2 regions of the Bacillus sp. NPDC077027 genome follow, and region 1 is predicted to be linked to the other one. Evidence: riboswitches for the same ligand, from Rfam matches in the RefSeq annotation. Region 1 holds a riboswitch; the other holds the start of a gene.
What was found. A riboswitch is a leader RNA that binds a small molecule or an ion and turns the genes downstream of it on or off. The one in region 1 is predicted to bind lysine.

Region 1 (6,186 bases):
TGTGGTTACATACCTGTTCAAAATGTCACTGTTTGAATCGAATTGGTCAATGAGCTGATCCTTCTCATCAATTTCAAACGGAAAATGGTTTGTGAGCGTAATGAAAGAACTGTAATAAGGTGACTTTAGCTTCTTTAAGTAATCTACCGATTGATCAAAAAATGCCGCATCCTTTAAACCCCAACCAGTCGAATTTTTTTCGTTCACAGTAAAAGAATCAACATCATAAAAACGATCAATTCCAAATGATTGATACATCACATCGCGATTCCAAAATGTTTTGTTGTTTGCATGAAATTGTACTGATTGATAATCTTCCGTTTTTAACTGTTTATATAATGTATCATAGTCATTGTCACTTGCGGTAAAAAAGACAGCGCCACTGCTAGACGGATAAAGAGAATTGGCCACAATAAATTCAGAATCTGACGTTTTTCCTTGCTCTGTCTGTTGATAAAATTCATCAAAGTAATAGCTTTTTTGAATGAGTTGATTTAGAAAAGGCGTGATTTCTTCTCCATTTATCTTCCGATCAACGACAAAATGTTGTGTTGATTCTAAGGAGATAAATACGACATTTCTTCCTTTGGCAAGACCGAAGTAGTTTTCGTTTGGCGCACTGAAATCTGCATTTGTATAGTTTGCTACAGTTGACAGTGTGTCTTCATCCGCAAATGCTTTTTGACCGATTCGGGCCGTTTGAGCGATGCCATCATAAATGTGAAACTGAAATAGCCCTAAGTTCCGAACAATGACTTCTCGGTCATAGGAGCTTGTTAAAAAGCGCGGGTGATCAATGGTAGCGGCACCAAAATGAAAAATGAGAAAGCCGCAACACACCGCATAATATGTTTTGATCGTACGTTTGGAGGCTCTCGACTTCAGTGTTCTTCGTCTAAGGAGCCAAAATAAACAAACAAAATCAATTAGTACCAACAAGAAGAGGGGATGGAACAATTCCGTAATACTGCTGCCCATATCACCCATATTTTTTGCCTGAAATAAAACAGGTATCGTAATAAAATCAATATAAAAGCCGTAAAAAATTGTGTTTGAAATCAATATCGCCGTTAAAGCAAAATTTGTCGTCAATAAAAAAACCTTTTGTTTGGCTTCATTTAAAAAAAGTGCGATGCCGAACAGAGGAAGCAAAAAGCTGAGCGGATTCACAAATAGTAGCCATTCATGAAACAAATGGGCTGTTCGAATGTTGAAACCAAACTTATAAATGATGTATGTTTTCATCCACATAAAGAGGATGGAGTACACTAAAAACCACCGGTCTTTGAAAAAGTCTTTCATCTATGTAGCTCCTCATCATCGAAAATCAGCCTGTATTTCAAAAAAAGCGCTTAACTTAAAACTACTAAAAAATTGCTCATTGATCAAATCATATCTTGTTTTTTGTTAAAACTCTTTGTTAAGAGTGGAATGGAATGGGAAGACCGCATAATGATGCGATGTAGTAAAACGTCACGATTGTGAGTGCTGCTAAAACAGCTTGTTCACCTGCACTACCTGTTTTCACATAAAGAGGAAGTCGTACTTTCAAAGTGGCAGGAAACAATAATTTAATGCCATTGACTGTTGCGGCATCAAGCAATAGATGACTTGCCATCCCAACTAGTAAACCTATCTTTAAGTTATCACTGGGAATGTATGTCGTAGCGATGAAATAAATGATGAGCATAAACAATAAACTATGCGTAAATGTACGATGACCGAATACGCTGCTAATGAGTGATGATAACAGAGGGAATTTTCTGCCGATTTTGCTTTTCGTATGACATAAATCTGGGATCAATGCACCAATTGCGCCAGAAGATGTAGCAATTATTGGATCTAATCCATAGTAATACGAAACTGCTGTACAAGCAGCAATCCCACCCATGATATGTGTTTTTCCTGTCATGATGCGTACTCCTGTTCTATCAATAGTCCAAATTAACACTATAACAAGGCTTGATTGTTTCAGCAAGGCTTATTTCACTAAAGAATAACATAAAACACTTTGGTTATATGGAAAAAAAAACTATAATAAAAAATGAGGATTTTGACATTAACAATAAGGATGCGATTGGGATGAGCAATGCTGAATTATTAAAAGAAATCGTTCTTGTACATTATGAAGTCAGTAGGAAGTTGAATCGTAAGTTACTTGAATTAGAAAAAGATATCACTCCGCCACAAATTTATGCACTCTCCATGTTGATTCAAGGTAAAGTGACGAATGCAGAGGACTTGAAGCAAAGACTTTCCTTAAATCCAGGTGCGGCATCCATTGCCTTAAACAAGCTATGTGAACATGGGTATATCCAAAGGGAAAGAGATACAGAGGATCAGTCCGTCGTTCGTCTAGAGGCAACGGAAAAAGGAGTTGCTATCTATGAGAAGCACACCTATCTTTTTGGTAAGGTCGTGCAACATATGATGGCAGATTTTTCAGAGCAAGATTTAAAGAACTTCCTTCATTATTTGCAAAAGATGAGGGAAACCTTTCAGGATTGATGATGTATTTCGTCTGCTTTGTATAAAGAATGGATTCAACGCACACATTATAAAGGCAATTCCAATCAAGAAAAAGGGGTGAATTGACTTGTCATTCTTTCAAAAAGATAAAAAAGCTAAAAGTGAAAAGGAACATAAAGAAGTGAATCAATTGCTAGAGGAAGCGAGTAAAGAACTAGCCGGAGACCCACTTCAAGAAGCGGTACAAAAAAAGAAAAACAACAAATAGTCATTAAGAACAGGCAGAGTGAAAAATCTCTGCCTTTTACTATGATTTCCCTTTGACAGATCAGTGAATGTTTGGTAACCTTCGTGTAGTAAAAATGAATAGAAATCCTCACGCTATGTCTCAGTGAGGTAGAGGTTGCGCGGATGATGAGTCACACATGGGAGAGATGGGATCAATGATCATGTGAAAAAAGGCATCAGCGCCGAAGTGTAGAGAAGCTCCACCTTTCTTTATGCTGGGTCTGCATTGAATAAATGCAGGACTGCCGCGTCTTAGATAACGCGGAGGGCTATCCGGAGATCAAGGTGTATGTTATTGAAAAGCATGGACTTTTGTTCAGGCTTTTTTATGTTCTAAATGACTTTAAAAAGGGTATGTTACGAACATCTCGCCATTCGTATGAACATAAGAACTGCATTCAATTGCTTGACAATATATCAATGTAGATACTGCCGGGTCTGGTCCAAAGTGAATGAAAACGGAGGTACAGAAATGGAACAGACAAAGAAATGGGGATTTTGGTTACTAACGGCGTTTGTCGTTGGGAATATGGTGGGGTCAGGCATTTTCATGTTGCCAAGTACACTTGCCCAAAATGCTAGTCCTTTAGGCGTGACAATGGCTTGGCTTGTGACAGGTGGCGGTGTACTTATGATCGCACTTGTATTTGGGCATCTGTCTATGCACAAGCCTGAATTGACGGCTGGACCACAAAGCTACGCAAGAGCACTTTTTAAAGATCCCAAAAAAGGGAAAGCTGCTGGATTTACAATGGTGTGGGGCTACTGGGTGGCAAGCTGGATTAGTAATGTTGCCATTATTACGAGCCTTGCAGGGTATTTAACAACCTTTTTGCCGATTTTAACAGTAAAGCAAGTTGTCTTTACCTTTGGAAAAGAAGCAATCACACTAGGACAGCTTATGACTTTTATTGTGTGTACACTGCTCTTATGGGGAACGCATTTAATTTTAATCACAAGCTTAAATGCTGCGAGTAAATTGAACTTTATGACAACTTTTTCAAAGGTTCTTGGTTTCGTTCTATTTATTGTGGCGGGACTGTTTGCTTTTCAAACGGCATTGTTTGAGCATTTTTATTTTCCTGTAGAATTATCGGGAGAAGGAACACTTGATCTTGGAGGCCAAGTCCATCATGCAGCCATCTCAACATTATGGGCATTTGTCGGTATTGAATCTGCCGTTATCCTATCTGGAAGAGCTTCTTCACAGCGGGATGTGAAGCGTGCAACCATTACAGGTCTGATCATTGCACTTTCTATCTATATGATCATTACGTTAATTACAATGGGTGTTTTGCCACATGACCAACTCCAGGGCTCAGATAAGCCATTTGTGGATGTGCTTCAACTCATTATTGGGAATGCTGGTGGCATTGTCATGGCATTACTTGCAATTATTTGTCTATTTGGCTCAATGTTAGGTTGGATTTTGTTAGGTTCTGAAGTACCGTATCAAGCTGCAAAGGCTGGTGATTTCCCAGCGGTGTTTGCTAAAACGAATAAAAAGGGAAGCCCAGTAGTTGCGCTGACGTTGACGAATATGATGTCTCAGTTGTTCATTTTTTCGGTCATGTCACGTACAATTAATGAAGCATTTACGTTCCTAACAACATCTGCGACACTCGCTTATTTGATCCCATATATTGTATCTTCTATCTACTGCCTAAAAGTCATATTGAAGGGAGATACGTATGAGATGCAAAAAGGGAATCGCGCAAGAGACGGGATCATTGCACTCATTGCAATGGGATATTCAACTTGGGTGATTGTATCAGGAACTGCTGATGTAAAAACATTCGGTTTAGGAATCGGACTGTTTTTAGTAGGGATATTGCTATATCCGTTTATGTCTAAAAAGTTTTCAAGTGAAGTATCATAAGTAAAAAAACGTTTCTCCATTTCTGGAGAAACGTTTTTTCATGAAGAAGTCGTTAGTTTTTCAACAATAAACTCAAGTTGACCTTCTAGTGAAACAGGATCGTTGAAGAAATAGCCGATAGGATCAGTCTCAAAGACTTGTTTGTTTTTCACGGCGGGTAGTGACTTCCAAATGCTGCTATTGTATACATTGTCACCATTGTTCTTTGATGCGCTCCATGGACCAGTGAAAATATAATCACCAGCGAAATCAGGAAGTTTTTCAAGAGAAATATTGGCATAACCGATACCACTATCAATCGCTTCTTTTTTCACTGCCTTTGGTGCATTGAGCTTTAATTCGTCATAAATGATCTCTCCGCCACGTCCATACGTGTTGCCGAAGATATAAATACCTTTGTCATATGGAGAGACGATAGAAACGGTTTTGTTACCAACCGATTTTTTCACTTTTGGTTCGACTTCTTTGATTTTTGCGTTCCAATTTTCAATCCATTCATCAGCCTTTTTCTCGTGACCAGTCATTTTGCCAAATTCCTTTAATTGATCCTTAAAAGAGTATTGATTGTATGTAATCGCAACAGTTGGGGCGATTTGTTTATATTTGTCAAAATTCTCATCTTCTGCCCAAGCAATAATTAAATCAGGATTCAGTACCGCGACCTTTTCAACAGAAGGTGTTTTCCCAAGGTTTTTCACCTCATCTGTTTTGCCTTTATAAAATGGGTTTCTAAAGATGGGTGATGTTGTGGCAATCGGTGTAATGCCAACCGTGATGAGATCACCATAGTAACTCTCAGCAAGGAGCACAACCTTTTTAGGGTATTTAGGAAGATTCACTTCTCCCTTTGCGTCTTTATATGTAATGGTTGTTGCCTCATTCTTTGATTGAGTAGATGGTTGATTGGAAGTATTGCCACAAGCTGTAGCAAAGGTCATGAGTGCCACAAAACAAAGAAATAGAAACCGATTTTGTTTTTTCAAGGTGTTCGCTCCTAGTTATAATTTTACTGATAATGATTCTCATTGTTGGTAAAATTGTAACATGATGATAAAAGAATTGCATTGTAATTTTGTCAAAATCTAGTCAAATAATACAGAAGAATGATCTTTCTCTGAAAAATACGAAAAAATACTTAGAACAGGATTCCAATTGGCGAAGAAAGTGATATACTAGATGTCGATATTGATAATCATTATCAACGAAAACAATAGAAGTAAACAGAAAGGAAGATATGGCTTTTGGGCGCACAATCAAAAAGACAGCCTGATTCCAATGACGATTCAATTGAAATTGTCACAAAGCCTCTTGGAACAGCAGCTGTTCTCATCTTAGGAATAATTGCATTAGCATTTGGTCTTTTTTCTTCAGTTTCTCTTGGAGCGGCAAACATCCATTTAAGTACTGTATGGGAAGCTGTTTTTCATTTTGATCATAGTAGTACATCACATCAAATCATACGAGAATTGCGACTTCCACGAACAATTGGAGCTGCACTTGTAGGCGCATTTTTGGCGATATCAGGTGCTATCATGCAAGGAATGACACGC
Region 2 (6,186 bases), on a different contig from region 1:
CGATAGAAAATAGTTTAACAGCTGTTCCCGCTTCTGCTGCTTTAATGGTTGCCATGAGACCGGCTAAACCGCCCCCGACAACGATGATGCTTGAATTACTCATTGTAGCCCCTCTCCCTCTTCTACTAATCTATTTCCTCTTAAACAAAAGCGAAAATTGCTCTTAGCCCTACATATGAAAGCGCTATAAATACAGCTAATGTCACGTATGTAGAGATTCTCTGTGAGCGTGGTGAAACGGTAATTCCCCAACTGACAGCAAATGACCACAAACCATTAGCAAAGTGGAAAATGGTAGATAAAACGCCGACAATGTAGAAACCAAGCATGAATGGAGAGCTCAAAATATTCGCCATCATATCGTAGTTTACTTCAGCACCGAGCTGGGCTGCGATTCTTGTTTCCCATACATGCCAACTGATGAAAATCAAAGTGATGATACCAGTAACCCTTTGAACTCTAAATAGCCAGTTTCTTAAGTAACTGAAGCGAGACGTGTTGTTTTGTGCCGTAAAGGCTATGTACACCCCATAAACAGCATGATAGATTAATGGTAAAAAAATGATAAGTAGCTCAAGCGCATACCTAAATGGAAGTTGCTCCATAAAGTGTGCAGCTTTGTTAAACGCTTCCGGTCCTCTTGTAGCAAATTGGTTGACCACTAAGTGCTGTACTAAAAACAGGCCGACCGGAATGACGCCAAGCAAAGAATGCAATCTCCGATAAAAAAACTCTTTGTTCCCCGACATTACTTTACCCCCTAGTAAAAAAAGTGCAATTGCTTGAAAATTGTCTTACCCCCGCTTCTTTCAAATGTAAGCACTTTATTCAAATTTATTGACAATTTCATTTTACTCCTATGACAAAAAAGCGTCAAGAAACCGCGTACATAAATTAAAATTTTCCGAAATTTTAAAGTTTTAAATCAAAATTTGTTTTTTTACAATAAGAATTTCTTAGACTTATAGGGAAATCTCTGTTATCCTCTGCCCACATAAGCTATAATAAATTGTTGAAAGAGGGGAGCCCTAGAATGAATAAATTTGAATCTAACATAGAACAGCTAAAAGAAGTTGAAGTAAATGGTTTTGCCTACGAGTTGATACGTGAAGTCCTACTGCCCGATATCCTCGGTCAGGATCATTCGTCTATGATGTATTTTGCGGGAAAGATTCTTGCTCGTAAATTTCCTCTTGATTCATGGGAGAAAATCCCCGAATTTTTCCATGATGCAGGCTGGGGCACATTGACCATGGTCCGTTCAAAAAAGCAGGAAATTGAGTTTGAGCTCGAAGGCCCGCTCGTGTCGAATCGCCTTACCTATCAAAAAGAGCCTTGTTTTCAAATGGAGGCTGGCTTTATCGCCGAGCAAATCCAGTTACTCAACGAACACATTGCCGAATCATATGAACAAGTGAAAAAACGTGCTGGAAAAGTGATTTTAACCGTTAAATGGGACTTAAAAGACCCTAGTTAATACTGAATGAAAAGGCGAAGGCTCTCGATTAGTCGCGCCTTTTTCTATAGGCTATTCATTGTCAATTGCCTGTTCTCAGAAAAGCAGGTCGATCTGTTATCATCTCAATCATACCATATGTCGAATAAGCTGCATCAAAAGATGACAGTCTTCGATCATCTTCAGAAGGGTCTGCTACCTGAAAAAACCCACCCCAATGCGCTGAAGTAGATTTTCATGTTAATTTTTACTTTCTCGGTATTTACTGTTAAAAAGAGATGTGCATTTGATTCTCACATCTCTTTTTTGTTTATTTATGAATGGGTTGCCGCACTTACCTTCGACAGCTCAAATGCATCATGTAATGCTTCAACCGCTTTGACCATGTCATCTCCATGAACAACTGTTGATACTTTAATTTCAGAGGTGCTGACCATTTTGACTTGAATGTTTTTCTCAGCTAATACAGCAAACATTTCTGCTGCGACACCTGGATTAGAAACCATACCAGAGCCTACAATAGACACTTTTGCCAGCTTGTTCTCTGTTTCAATTTGCTCGTAGTTAAGCGCATGTTTGTACTCTTCTAATACCTCGACTGTACGGGAGAGGTCCTCCGTTTTCACAGAGAAGGAAATGGATGTTTTACTTGTGCTTGTCACAGATTGAATGATGATATCTACATTGATATTCTGTTTCGCTAGTGTTGTAAAGATTGTAGATAAGGTCGTTAAACCGCTAGAAAGCCCACAAACTGTCACACGTGTCATTTGATCTTCAAATGCAATACCTCTCACAACTAGATTTTGCTCCATTGATGATTCCTCCTCGATTAAAGTACCAGCTTCATTTTCAATACTTGAACGGACCTCTAATGGGACCTGATAGTTTTTCGCAAATTCGACAGCTCTTGGATGCAAAACACCTGCACCTAAATTGGCAAGCTCTAGCATTTCATCATATGAGATACCTGCAAGCTTTCGAGCAGAAGACACGTAGCGTGGATCTGTCGTAAACACTCCTGGTACATCTGTATAAATGTCACATTTATCTGCTTTTAGGGCTGCAGCAATGGCAACAGCGGTTGTGTCTGAGCCTCCGCGACCAAGCGTTGTAATATGTAAATCATCTGCAACCCCTTGGAAGCCTGCAACGACAACAACCTTCCCTTTGTCTAGTTCTGTTTGAATAGGCGTGTTATCAATATGAACGATTCGTGCATTGCCATGTACTTTTTCCGTTTTGATGCCAGCCTGCCAGCCTGTAAAGGAAATGGCTTCATATCCTTTTGCCTCTAGTGCCATTGCAAGTAAAGAAATGGTGACCTGTTCACCTGTTGTTAGCAGCATATCCATTTCCCGTTTGCTAGGCTCGTCTGTTAGCTCCTTTGCAAGATCCACCAGCGTATCTGTCGATTTCCCCATAGCTGAGACAACCACTACAACATCATGTCCAGCCTCTCTTTCTGCGATAACACGTTCAGCTACGTGACGAATTTTTTCTGTCGAACCAACGGATGTTCCTCCAAATTTTTGTACAATAAGACCCATTTATATCACCCTTTTTTAATGATCACGTGCGAGAGAAGAGATAAGAACCACCTGAGATCGCTCCTCATTGCATACAAAAAAGCAATGAGAGAACAAATCTCCCATTGCTTCAAAACAACCATCAATAGATGCCCACAATGAGATAGCCCTCCAAGAAAAGATTCTTGACAACCCTACATTTATTTAATGTAGGGCCAGCAAATAAAATGAGTGGATTTTATTTGCTTCGGCGACGCTCCCCTTTCAGCCATCTTCATTGATTCCATCCATCTCTGAAGGCCTACTATTGAAGTTCGCACCTCTATCTTCAACATACAACACGTACATTTATGAAATTAGTCACATCTTAACAAACTTTTTGGAAAAGCACAATCTATTTTTTCAAAGCCTCTACTAAAAGTTCCGCAGTTTGTCGTGGAATACCAATCTGTTGAAAGTCTTGAGCGGAGGCTTCCTTCATTTTTTTGACTGAGCCAAAGTTTTTCAAAAGCTGCTTTTTTCGCTGTTCACCGATTCCTGGCACTTCATCTAAAATAGACTGAAATGCATTTTTCCCTCGAAGCTGTCTATGGAAGCTGATTGCAAAACGGTGCACCTCGTCTTGTATACGCTGAAGTAAATAAAAGGCTTGGCTATTCCGTTCTAACATAATGGGCTCAAGTGGATCACCCATCATCAAATTAGATGTACGATGCTTTTCATCCTTTACGAGTCCTGCTACAGGAACAGATAGGTTCAGCTCATTTTCAAGGACGTCAATGGCTGCATTAATTTGTCCTTTTCCTCCATCAATAATAATTAAATCAGGTAGTGGAAGCTGTTCTTTGAGCACCCGCGAATAGCGTCTTCGTACAACCTCTCGCATTGATGCGTAGTCATCTGGCCCTGCAACTGTTTTAATTTTATACTTTCTGTACTCTTTCTTATATGGTTTGCCATCTTGAAACACAACCATAGCAGAGACAGGATTTGTCCCTTGAATGTTTGAGTTATCAAACGCTTCAATTCTGTAAGGTGTATAAATATTCAGTGCTTCACCAAGCCGCTCTACTGCTCCAATTGTCCGCTCTTCATCTCTTTCGATTAATGAAAATTTTTCTTTCAAAGCGATTTTTGCATTTTTATGAGCAAGCAAAAGTAAATCCTTTTTCTTGCCTTTTTTCGGTTGATGTACCGTCGTTTCAAGCAATTGTTCGATGAGCTCTTGATCCACACTGTCCGGTACAAGGATTTCTTTTGGGAGGAAATGATTGTTTTTTGAATAAAACTGTCCCATAAACGTCAAAAACTCATCCTCTGGATCTTGATACATAGGGAATAAACTGACCTCTCGCTCAATGAGCTTGCCCTGTCTAATAAAAAAGACTTGTACACACATCCAACCCTTATCGTAGGCATAGGCAAAGACATCTCTGTCTAATAGGTCGCTCATCGTCATTTTTTGTTTTTCCATCGTTGATTCAATATGCATAATTTGATCTCTGAATTCTTTAGCACGCTCAAATGCAAGATGTTCTGCGGCCTCTTGCATTTTCTCTGTTAATTCTTTTTTAATCTGCTGATGTCCGCCATTTAAGAAACGGCTAATCTCATCAACTAGCTGCTTGTTCGTTTCGTCAGAAATATCATATACACATGGCGCAAGGCATTGCCCGAGATGATAATAAAGACATACTCGGTCTGGCAGCTTCGCACATTTTCTTAGCGGATATAAGCGATCGAGCAATTTTTTTGTTTCTCTTGCTGCCTGCACGTTCGGGTAAGGTCCAAAATAACGACCTTTGTCTTTTTTTACTTTCCGGGTCACGATCAGCTTTGGATGTCGTTCGTTCGTAATTTTAATGAACGGGTACGTCTTGTCATCCTTCAGCATGACATTATATTTCGGATCATATTTTTTAATTAAATTCAGCTCTAAAATGAGTGCTTCAATATTAGAAGAGGTCACAATATATTCAAAATCCTCGATTTCACCAACGAGCCGCTGTGTTTTTGCATCATGCGAGCCTGTAAAGTAGGATCGTACTCGATTCTTTAAGATTTTGGCTTTACCGACATAGATTACGGTGTTTTGCCTATCCTTCATCAAGTAACAACCTGGTTGATCAGGCAAAACCGAGAGCTTTTCTTTGATTAGCTTATTCATGTTCTCATCCGTCCTTGTTTTCCTCTTTCACTCCTTCTAGTGTATCACGAACGTTTGTTTTATTCCATTCTGAAAAAGCGGTTCTCTCAAAAGAGAACCGCCAGCAAATCAGTAAAGGTAATGAAACAAAAAATGCCGATAAAATCAATGATTCGATTTTACCAGCACTGGACGTTTTATAGGTGTTTGTTTACAAGTTCAGCAAGTGCTTCTTTTGGCTTGAAGCCGACAGATGTTTCAACTACTTCTCCATCTTTTAAGACAAGTAAAGTTGGGATGCTCATCACGCCGTATTTACCAGCTGTTTCTTGGTTGTCATCTACATCGATTTTTACGATTTTCAATTGATCTCCCATCTCTTGATCAAGCTCTTCAAGAACAGGAGCAATCATTTTACAAGGTCCGCACCATGGTGCCCAGAAGTCTGCAATAACTACACCTTCTGCTGTTTCTTGTGAAAATGTTGCGTCAGTAGCTTTTACGATTGCCATTATTCATTCCTCCAATGTAAATTATGCTTTTTAGTATAGCACCTACTAATGCGACTTGCGAATGAAATGCTTGAAATTCATTTTTTATCTCATTGTCTTTAAAAGATGAACCTGATGATCGCCCCAATAACGACGATTGCACCAATGATCATGAGGATGGTTCTAAGCATTTTGAATAACTCCCTTTCAACTGTTTAACCATATGATGCCCTAACATTTTCTCAATCAAACGTGTCGATGTGCTATGAAATGTGGAGTGTCAACATAACAACTGACATTGGCGGAAGGTCAATGGTTATTTCGTCTTGTTTTACAGAGAATTGATGAAAGTCGGACGGTACAACCGTATGCGGGGCGTCAAATGTGTTGTGTGCATTCATTCGATCTGCTGTCAGGACTTTTCCAAATGATTTGGCTTCCTGGTATATCCCATCTATTTTCAATGACAGTGAAGCTCTCTCATGAGGGTGCAGATGACAAAAGCTAATGTGCACCTCGTTAGATGAACGTGATGCAGAGACGCTAACTTGCGGGATTTTTTCG

Region 2: linked by a shared signal. The riboswitch ahead of ACQKEZ_RS01165 (aspartate kinase) and the one ahead of ACQKEZ_RS06805 (amino acid permease) in region 1 are both predicted to bind lysine.

The regions. Positions count from the first base shown of each region.
Region 1 covers NZ_JBNNIO010000002.1:231,706-237,891, reverse strand. Annotated here, with positions in the region: gene ACQKEZ_RS06825 (LTA synthase family protein) at 1-1,302, opposite strand, end outside; gene ACQKEZ_RS06820 (metal-dependent hydrolase) at 1,421-1,912, opposite strand; gene ACQKEZ_RS06815 (MarR family winged helix-turn-helix transcriptional regulator) at 2,083-2,508, shown strand; gene sspJ (small acid-soluble spore protein SspJ) at 2,597-2,737, shown strand; lysine riboswitch at 2,859-3,037, shown strand; gene ACQKEZ_RS06805 (amino acid permease) at 3,230-4,636, shown strand; gene ACQKEZ_RS06800 (iron-hydroxamate ABC transporter substrate-binding protein) at 4,675-5,574, opposite strand; gene ACQKEZ_RS06795 (FecCD family ABC transporter permease) at 5,878-6,186, shown strand, end outside.
Region 2 covers NZ_JBNNIO010000001.1:213,430-219,615, reverse strand. Annotated here, with positions in the region: gene sdhA (succinate dehydrogenase flavoprotein subunit) at 1-103, opposite strand, end outside; gene ACQKEZ_RS01175 (succinate dehydrogenase cytochrome b558 subunit) at 141-749, opposite strand; gene ACQKEZ_RS01170 (YslB family protein) at 1,034-1,477, shown strand; gene ACQKEZ_RS01165 (aspartate kinase) at 1,771-3,006, opposite strand; lysine riboswitch at 3,142-3,318, opposite strand; gene uvrC (excinuclease ABC subunit UvrC) at 3,380-5,152, opposite strand; gene trxA (thioredoxin) at 5,329-5,643, opposite strand; gene ACQKEZ_RS01150 (alpha-N-arabinofuranosidase) at 5,886-6,186, opposite strand, start outside.